3 regions of the Longibacter salinarum genome follow, and region 3 is predicted to be linked to each of the others. Evidence: riboswitches for the same ligand, from Rfam matches in the RefSeq annotation. Region 3 holds a riboswitch; each other region holds the start of a gene.
What was found. Region 3 has a riboswitch for thiamine pyrophosphate ahead of CRI94_RS04095 (3-oxoacyl-ACP reductase). Riboswitches for the same ligand answer to the same signal wherever they lie in the genome.
Positions count from the first base shown of each region.

Region 1 (3,245 bases), on a different contig from region 3:
GATCGTGCGGTTGACGTACACGGACACCGATGGACCGCCGGAAACGTCATTCAGACCAGTCAGAACGAGGTCGAGGTCACCGTCTGCGTCGTAGTCCCCCCACTGACTCGATCCTCTTGACGTGCCAGTCACGCCGGCGTTGATGTCGACGAACGAGCCGTTTTCGTTTCGATAAATCCGGGCCGTTCGCTGCTCATTGACATCGTAGCCACTGACGAGGAGATCGAGGTCGTTGTCCCCGTCGAAATCTCCCCAGTCAACCGTGCTACCCCGTACGGCAGCAAGACCGGCGCCGATATCGGTGAAGCTGCCATTGTCGTTCCGGTAAATCATCGCCAGGTATGACGAATTGTTATTTCGTCCCGTGATGGCGAGATCCAGGTCTCCGTCGTTGTCGTAATCGCCCCACCTGGCGCTCCCGTTCGACGCCCCCTCGAGCCCAGCCCCAATGTCTGTAAACGTCCCATTGTCATTTCGATAAACGGTGGACGCGTGATTGACAAAGTCGGAGCCGGTGATAATCAGGTCCAGATCTCCATCGCCGTCGTAGTCGCCCCAGTCGCTCGAACTGAATACCACGCCGTCAAGGCTCGCGCCGATGTCCGTGAATGTGCCGCCACCGTCATTCCGGTAGATGGTCGCACTCGGATTACTGCCGTCCTCAAGGCCGGTGATGACCAGGTCCGGGTCTCCGTCGTCATCGTAGTCTCCCCAGTGGCTCGAGCCCAGGACGAGGCCGTCGAGCCCGGCACGAATATCCGTGAATACGCCTCCATCATTTCGATAAATCACCGCGATCTCCCCCGACTGGCCGTGGTCGCCGCTGATAACCAGATCGAGATCTCCGTCGCCGTCGTAGTCTGCCCAATCGCCCGAACCGATCGCCACACCGGCAAGGTTCGCTCCGACATCGGTGAACCCGCCGGTGCCGTCATTCCGGTAGACCCGCGTCACCTCGTCACGATTGGCGTCATAGCCCGTAACCACCAGATCGAGGTCGCCATCGCCGTCGTAATCCCCCCAGCTGCTCGAGCTATCGTACACGCCGTCAAGGTCGATACCACGACGCATGAACGACGTTGTCGAACTTGCCTTTCCGATAAGTCGGCGCGAGCCCTGCTTACCGGGTTGGAATTCGAGGAGCGTGCTTCGTGCATCCGGTGCGTGGATCGCATCCGGCGGACCGGTGCTCGACCGCTCACCGGCATGTTGACCGCGCGACGGGAAGGTGGATGTGGACAGAAGTGCGAAGCACAGAAGAACAAGCGAACCGCGCAAAATATGTCGACCGTTTAAACCGAAATAAATGGGCCTACTCTCGAACTCGAATCGATGAGAGACTCAAATTCTGAAATACTCGCATGCTTCGAGCATTAAATAGGATACATGATACCTATCCGATCGATAAACTGAAAGAGATGGAGACTTAGACCACCGCTGAAACCGTAAATCCACACACCAAAACCACACTAACCAGTGCCGGTCGCACTCGGGCGCATCCTAGCCCCCACGCCCCCCCTCACCCCGCAAACCCCAAACCCCATACCTCGCCTCGCTTCACACCATTGTGCCGTCTGCGGGCGACTGAGCCCGAACCTGCAACGACGGCCGTCGTAGAGAAAGTCGCTGGGGGTGCCCCCGCAACGGGCTGAGATCATACCCTTTGAACCTGATTCGGCTCGTACCGACGAAGGAAAAGCGTGCCCGCCCTACCTGCGTGTCGCACGATCACATCGGTTGTGCAGGTCCTCAGCACGCGTGTCCTTTTCTATCACGACCTGCTATTCTCGTATGACAACCGTACGCCTAGGACTTGAGTGGTTTCTGAACCCGGACCACACCCCCCTCCTGATCGCGAAAGAATACGGCTGGTTTCGCGACGCCGGCATCGACCTCGAAGTCATCGAGCCGGAAGAACACCTGGACGCCGTCGACGCAATCGAAGACGGCACGATGGACCTTGCCATTACCGAACCGCTTCACCTCGTCGAGGATGGCGCCGCCGGCCACTCCGTCGTCGGCTTCGCCCGCTTCCTCCACACGAACGGAGGCGTCATGTACCGAACGGACGGCGACATCCAGCGCCCGAGCGACATGGCCGGCGCTCGGATTCAGTATCCGGGCGCTCCGGGCCCCGGCGGTCCGGCGATCGTCGGCACGATGATCGAAACGGACGGTGGAACGTATGACGTCGAGGATTTCACGCCGGTAAACAAAGGTTTCTACCACACCGACGCTCTGGCCGAGGACGAAGCGGATGTCGCGACCCTCGCGTTCTATAACTTCGAAATTGTCGAGGGGCTGCACCGCGGGCTGGATGTCGACTTCTTCGCCCTGAAAGACTGGGGCGTGCCGGACTTCTGCCAGCTCATCCTGATTACATCGCAGGAGAAACTGACCGTCGAACGCGAGCTCTTTCAGACGCTCACGCAGATTCTTCGCCGCGGGATCGACGTTGTTCACGAGAAGCCGGACGAGGCCCGGCGCATCTACTTCGAGCACACGGGAACGGACGCGAACGACGAACTCACCTCGGCCATCTTCGACGCCACCATTCCATGCTTCACGCACGACTTCAGCATGACGGATCGGTATTACGATCAACTGGAAGCGTGGATGATCAAGCGCCACCTGATCGACGCGCCTGACGCACCGGTGTCGTACTGGACGAACGACCTCGCCCTCCCTGAGCTCGCGCCCAACCCAGCGGCCTGATTGGCCGTTGTGACTGCCCGGAGACGGGGCCTGGTTGCGTTTGAGTCGAGAAGCATGCTTGTTACCGTAGCCGTTCCCTGCGAACGGCTACGCCCTCTTTCGCCAACGCGCCCCTCTCTGTGCCCTCTTCTCGCACCCTTCGATCCGCGACACCGATTGAGCGCTGGTCCCTACTGAATGCTCTCGGCGTGCTCGCTGCAACCGCGGTGAGCCTCGTCGTTGACGCAACGCTCCCGGTTATTGTCACCGGCGGCGCTGCGTTGCTACTGCTCGTCGCACAGTCCCGGCACAAGTGGACGCCGGACGGCGGCTTCGGGCGGGCCAACACGGTGACGGCCGTGCGACTTGCGATGGTGCTCGCCCTTCCACTTCTCCCCGCCTCGCTTGGCCCCGCGGCCCCGATCGGCGTGGGACTCGTCATCCTGATTGCGGACGGTATCGACGGCTGGCTCGCGCGCCATTACGAGTTGTCGTCGGAGTTTGGGGAGTTCTTCGACAAGGAAACCGACGCATTCTTCCTCCTCGTCCTC
Region 1 is NZ_PDEQ01000008.1:21,809-25,053, forward strand. Features, by position in the region: gene CRI94_RS14410 (T9SS type A sorting domain-containing protein) at 1-1,278, opposite strand, end outside; TPP riboswitch at 1,619-1,714, shown strand; gene CRI94_RS14415 (ABC transporter substrate-binding protein) at 1,792-2,715, shown strand; gene CRI94_RS14420 (CDP-alcohol phosphatidyltransferase family protein) at 2,835-3,245, shown strand, end outside.
Region 1: it holds a riboswitch for thiamine pyrophosphate, as region 3 does, so the genes downstream of both, CRI94_RS14415 (ABC transporter substrate-binding protein) here and CRI94_RS04095 (3-oxoacyl-ACP reductase) in region 3, are expected to answer to the same signal.

Region 2 (3,245 bases), on a different contig from region 3:
CGCGCAAAGGCTATCTCATAGTGATCGGCTGTGGAATCGACATCCGGAATCAGATCTTCGAATACCGGATAAGACGTCGTATCAGAGGAGGCCATGAGGGGAGGAGCAAGGTAAATGTCTTTCGACCGGAGCGGAGAGCCGCGTCAGGAGTGTGCTCCCGGTAATGGCACCGGACGGTATAGCGAAAAAAGACGCTGTGGGGATGCAGGTTATCACGTATAGTCGCTTGCACCGTATGAAACGTACGAGTTACGTCGCGCACGTTCCAGTCGTGCTGTAACTTCCGCGCAGGCTTCATGCTACTTGGATGTTTTCTCCCCCGAATGGAGCTGTCTGGCTACGAATCCGGTGTACTTAACCCGCGTCCGCATACGAAAGCGGCGTCGCCTGATTCATCCCCAGCGACGCCGCTCGTCCATCTATTTTCTGACCATCATCCTACACGGGCCATTCCTGCTTCGTCCAGGACTGATCCCAGAACATCCACTCGTAGCGAACGCTCAGGACAAAGAGTTCTTTCGCTCGTTCACGGGCAGCCGGATCTGCCGCGACGGCGAAGCGGTGCAAGCGCTCAAGCAGATGATCCATGTACTCGTTGAACGCTGGATCGCGATACATTTCCAGCCATTCAGCGTACGGGTGGCTTTCTGGCACCTCTCCCATCTCCGCCTCAAGCTGCTGACCCAGGTCAACGTATAGCCACGGGCAGGGCGTAATCGCAGCCACGGCCTCTACGAGCGACCCGGTGTGGGCCGAGGCGATCATATGGTTCTGGTAGGCGCGATTGTTCGGGGTGAGCTCAAGCTGAGCGACATCGTCTGCGTCGTAGCCGAGTTCCTCACCGTATCCGGCATGCAGTTCCTGTTCGACAACCACGGCCATCTGCGCGGCCTCGATGAACCACAGCTTGTCGTCGGGATCTGTGCAGCGCGTCGAGATGATGGACGTGGCATCGGCAAAGGCCTCGAGATACCGGGCATCCTGCATCTGGTAAAACCGGAAACGGTCGCTGTCGAGCGAGCCGTCGGCCAGGGCCTGGACAAATGCGTGGTCGTGGGCGGCATGCCAGGCCTCACCGGCCGCCTCCAGGCATTCCTTCGCAAACGGCGGAACGGTGTAGGGACGGTTTTCGGTCAGTGTGGGCGACTCCATAAGGCTAGAGATTGCGTCAGAAAGGATCGAATGACGCGAAGCCGGGGAGTCAGGTCGTGCTGGATACGTGAACACGCGGATGCAAGCGCATCCTTTCGTGGATCGACGTCACGAGCCATCAAGAAGACCGGAGTGAAGCTTTCCTTCGCCGGTACGAACCGGATCAGGTTCCAAGGGTCTTTCTCAGCCGCCCGGTTCGACGGGCGGCACCCCTAGCTTCGCACTGCGAATGTACAGCGACGATGGCGACGATTGCAACCAGCAGTCCCCTTTTTGATGCTACCCGGTGCGAAGATCAGATGTAGCCCGCCATCAATTGGGACGTTCTTGGCCAAAAAAACCGGCAGGCCCCGCGCTAGCAGATCCTGCCGGTTCACCAGGCCGAAATGTTATGAACGGACAGCTAGGCAGCGACCGACCGTTCACTGTGCTCCGTGAAATCCGGTACGCGTCGGTCGTACGTCGCCTCCACCAGCGGCGAAGAGAACAGGTAATCTGCCGACGCCCGGTTACAGGCGATCGGAATATTCCAGACGACGGCAATGCGAAGGAGGGCCTTCACGTCCGGATCGTGTGGCATCGGTTCGAGAGGATCCCAGAAGAAAATCAATACGTCGATGTCGCCATTCGCGATCATGGCGCCAAGCTGCTGATCCCCTCCGAGCGGCCCACTCTGAAGTCGGTGGACGGGGATATCGAGCTCTTCTTCAAGAATGCGGCCGGTAGTGCCGGTTGCGACCAACTGATGCTCGGCCAGGCCGTCCCGATTAAATCGTGCCCATTCGAGCAGGTCCTTTTTCTTGTGATCATGAGCCACCAGAGCGATGCGTTTGGTAGCTGGAGTCAAAGGACGAAGTGTATCCATTCAGATGCGACGTCGCCGCCGCGTTCTGTTGCAGAGAACCCGGTTCGATATGCGATCCAACCCGGGCCGAGTTGCGCGCTCCAACCCTGTCTTCCTCCCCCAGGTCCCGCCTCAGCGGTCCGGGAGCGCTTTGCTTAATGCAATCTACACAGGGAGCACAATTCCCTCGAGCGTGACATACATCAAAGCATGAGCGTCTGGTTGAAATGCGAAAGCGTCGCGTTCCACACCTCCCGCAACGTCGCAGGAACGTCGTTTTCATGGGGATGCGCCCCTCCAAACGTGTGACCGCCGGATGCTTCGAGAAAAATCGCCTCCGGCTGCGCGTCGGCAAGGCGGCGGGCAGCTGCAACGTCGACGGATTCATCATCTGTAGCGTGAACAATCATCCAGGGAATGTCCACGCGACCCGCGGCACTCGTGATGTCGAGCAGGTCTCGATGGGCCTCGGTATCATCGTACAGAACTTTGTTCAGGCGCATGGTCTGCCCCGTGCGACTATTCCTGACCTCGGTATACCCCTGCTCCTTCCAGTCGCGGATACGTTCGCGCCCGAACCGACCAAAGAACGTATCGACGGCCGACCACGTCACGAGCGACTTGATCACCTCGCTTCGCTCCGCGTGCAGGATCGCGATGCCCCCACCGCGCGAATGCCCCATCAGCCCGATACGCTCAACGTCGATGGGCGCGATACCATCCGCTCCATCAACGATGTAATCGGTCACCGCTGCCACGTCATCGAGTTCGCGCGTGTAGGTGTTGTCCGCAAACGCGTCGAGGTCGACGAACTCGGTCGGATGCTCCGGCGTGACGCCGTTGTAGCTAAAGTTGAAATGGACAGCCACAAATCCCGAGCGGGCGAGCTCGCGTCCCCACTCTGGAAACGGGCCCCAATCCTTGAAGCCCTTAAAGCCGTGACAGAAGATGACGACCGGTTTTACGCGTCCATCCTCCAGCCATCGAAGATCGCCGTGCACAACGTCGCCGTGCACGTTTTCGGTCGAAAAAGAGGCCTCTCGGAGCTCAGTTGACATGGTCGGATCGTGTATGATGAGGTCGGATGCGTTCGCAACGATCGCGCCCGGTTCACAGTGACTGCCGAACGGCAGGTTCCTGTTTTTCGCTCGCGGATTCGTGAGGAGATGGCAACGTGGTGAGGAGTTCTTCGATACACGCCGCACGATCGGTCGTCCAGTCCGGGTACGACAGCGGCACGACCGTCAAC
Region 2 is NZ_PDEQ01000001.1:182,379-185,623, reverse strand. Features, by position in the region: gene CRI94_RS00725 (GNAT family N-acetyltransferase) at 1-95, opposite strand, end outside; gene tenA (thiaminase II) at 439-1,152, opposite strand; TPP riboswitch at 1,276-1,376, opposite strand; gene CRI94_RS00715 (methylglyoxal synthase) at 1,556-2,017, opposite strand; gene CRI94_RS00710 (alpha/beta hydrolase family protein) at 2,200-3,054, opposite strand; gene CRI94_RS00705 (DEAD/DEAH box helicase) at 3,107-3,245, opposite strand, start outside.
Region 2: it holds a riboswitch for thiamine pyrophosphate, as region 3 does, so the genes downstream of both, tenA (thiaminase II) here and CRI94_RS04095 (3-oxoacyl-ACP reductase) in region 3, are expected to answer to the same signal.

Region 3 (3,245 bases):
CTCGGTCGAAGCATTTGCCCGTCTGATCGACCAAGCTGCGGCGAACGCCCAGTAGAGACTCGCTTCTGGACGCCTGCTTACACGGACTCCCATTTGGCTTCGCCCGACATGTCACGTTTTGCCGTTGTTGCATTCTGCGTCGTTTTCGCTTCCAGCCTCCTCATGGGGTGCGGCGCGTCGGACTCCAGTCCCGAGGTGAATGAGCAAAAGATCCTCGCCAATCTCCGACTGGAAATTCCGCAGGTTCGCGATGCCGATTCGCTGCGCATCGACTCCCTCAAGGAAAGTCAGGTGGATGGCTTCTACCAGGGAGAGCTGGTCGTGAACAATCGGAATCGGGTCTACGTGATGATCCGGAAGGACGAGTCCGAGGCGCTGCTCCTTGCCGGCCCGCCGCTCGACATCGGGCGCACGGCCGAAGAGATGCAGGCCTCCAAGGAGGACCAGCAGCGGGAACGAGCGGATCTACTGAAGAACGCGTCGCAGGGGATGCCGGCTCTCGGGCCGGACGAAGCGCCGGTGACGATGCTTGAGTTTTCGGACTTCCAGTGCCCCTATTGCGCGCGGGCCACGTCGATGGTCGAAGAGCTGCACAACCGATATCCGGATCAGCTCCGTATCGTGTTCATGCACTTCCCGCTGTCGTCGCACGAGTGGGCGCGTCCGGCTGCCGTCGCGGCCCAGTGCGCGGCACGCCAAAGTGAGGATGCGTTCTGGACGCTCCACGACTTCTATTTCGCCAACCAGGATGTCTTCACTCCGAAAAACGTGGTTCCGCAGAGTGAGGAGCAGTTGGCAGACGCGACGATTGATCTGCAGCAGTGGAGAGCGTGCGCCACGGATCGCCAATCGGATGTGCATCGCTCCGTTGTGAAGCAGGTGAATGCCTCGCTCGAAGCCGGCAAGCAGGCCGGCGTGACAGGGACGCCATCTTTCTTCGTTAACGGCGAAAAGGTACAGGGTGCGCGCTCAGTGGACGCGCTGGCTCAGAAGATCGAAGCTGCAGCGGGGAACTGACGATTGAGGATTGGGGATTGGGGATTGGGGATTGGGTATTGGCAATGTAGGTGGGAACGAGGACGGTTTTTGGCGAGCCTGGCAAGAATCCTTTTCTAAGAGGCTTGAATGAAGAGGGATGAGGCGGTATGTTGGCCGATGCGAAGCTAGGGGTGCCCGCCTGCGCGGGCTGAGAGAGTCTCTTCGAACCTGATCCGGTTTGCACCGGCGAAGGAAAGCTTCTCGCGACCCGATGGTGCCGATCATCCGGTCCTTGGGAACCGCTGGTTTCGCGTCAATCACTTTTTGAAGCCAGCTTCCATTTCTATGTCGTCTCTTGACTCCCAGGTCGTCGTTATTTCCGGTGCCAGTCGTGGCCTTGGTGCTGCCATTGCCCGCGCTGCCGCAAATGAAGGCGCTAGCGTCGTGGTCAACTATTTCCAGAGCGAGGCAAAAGCCGATGCCGTCGCGAAGGAGATCGGGGAGGCAGCTCTACCGGTTCAGGCGGACGTGCGCGATGCCGATGCCGTGCGTGACATGGTAGATGCGGCCGAGAATCATTTCGGTGCGCCGGTGACCCGTGCCGTGCACAACGCGCTGATCGACTTTCAATTCGACGCCGAAAATCGTTCCACGCTCGAGGAGATCGACTGGGACGAGTATCAGGTGCAGACGGAAGGGGCGGTGCAGGGAGCGCTCAACCTGATGCAGGCGTGCCTGCCGTCGATGAGAGATGCCGGCGCAGGGCGTTTTGTGGCGATCGGGTCGAATCTCGTTCAGAACCCGGTGGTGCCGTATCACGACTACACCACGAGCAAGTCCGCTCTTCTCGGATTCGTGCGCAACGCTGCTCAGGAGCTGGGGCCTGAAGGCATCACGGCCAACATGGTGTCTGGAGGCCTTCTGCAGACGACCGACGCCAGTGCAGCGACATCCGACGAGGTCTTCGGAATCATCGAGCAAACGACGCCCCTACGTCGCGTCACGACCCCGGAGGAAGTGGCCGATGCGGTCCTGTTTTTCCTGTCCCCATGGGCACGTGCCGTGACCGGGCAGAACTTGATCGTCGACGGCGGATTGGTCATGAAGTAGGTCGTGCACCGTCACTCTAGCGTTCGTCTCAAACCGTTTTATCATGGTCCTTCTAGCGATCGAAACCGCGACGCACACCTGTGGGGCTGCGGTCTGTGTGGATGGCAACGTTGTGGCCGAGAACCACATGCACCGGCCGCGGGCTCACGCGCAGCACCTCACACCGATCATTGAGGACGTGCTGACGCGTGCTTCGGTCGATCATTCAGAGATCGACGTGGTTGCGGTATCGAAAGGGCCCGGATCATACACCGGGCTCCGCATCGGGGTCAGTACGGCGAAAGGCTGGGCGGAGGCGACGGGGGCGGATCTCATCGGCGTGCCCACCCTCGAGGCGCTGGCTGCGACGGTGACACCCCACGCAAGTGAAGGGGAGGTTGTCTGTGCGGCGCTCGATGCGCGGCGCGACGAGGTCTTTGCCGCTGCGTACCGGATGCGCGAAGTTGTGGGGGATGGCGAGAAGACGCATCCGCACCCGTGGACGGGCCGGTTGAAGCTGCAAGCGGCCGCCTCCGCGATGAACGTAAAAGAGTTGCCGGACTGGATCGGCGTCAAGAAGGCGCGGGTGCGTGTAATCGGCACGGGTGCCGCGAAGGTCGAGCCCGTCCTCCGGTCGGTCGGCATCAAGGTGCGAGTTGTGCCGGACGTGGTCTCTCGTCCGTCGGCCGCGTGGGTGGCACGGTGTGCTCTCGAAATGGTTGGCCGTGGCCAGAAAGCGGAGCCCAAGACGTTCGAGCCCATGTATCTTAAGGCGTTTCATGTGGGCTGAGACGTGGGAGATCCGCCCTTGTCCGGTGCCAGTGCGTGCGCGATGGAATTTCACGCGGACAGCTGCTGTGGATTTGGACATTGGATTCGGTAATCCAGATTATAGAATGTCTGTGGCGGATCGCTTCCGCCCCTCGTTTTTCCTTCGCCTGTCTCCTCGTGATTCGACGACCGTTCCGTTATGCCGTGGTTCAAGCGCAAGAAAGCCGGCATCCTCACCACCCGGAAAGAGCAGAATGAGGTACCGGAGGGGCAGTGGGTGAAGTGCCCGAAGACGGGGGAGATTATCAACCGGCGAGAACTGGAGGATAATCTGCTCGTCTTCCCGAGCTCGGGGTATCACTTCGGCATGAGCAGCGGGCGATACTTCAATTTCTTATTCAATGACG
Region 3 is NZ_PDEQ01000002.1:117,714-120,958, forward strand. Features, by position in the region: gene CRI94_RS04085 (thioredoxin domain-containing protein) at 1-55, shown strand, start outside; gene CRI94_RS04090 (DsbA family protein) at 109-1,017, shown strand; TPP riboswitch at 1,156-1,250, shown strand; gene CRI94_RS04095 (3-oxoacyl-ACP reductase) at 1,324-2,088, shown strand; gene tsaB (tRNA (adenosine(37)-N6)-threonylcarbamoyltransferase complex dimerization subunit type 1 TsaB) at 2,132-2,857, shown strand; gene accD (acetyl-CoA carboxylase, carboxyltransferase subunit beta) at 3,038-3,245, shown strand, end outside.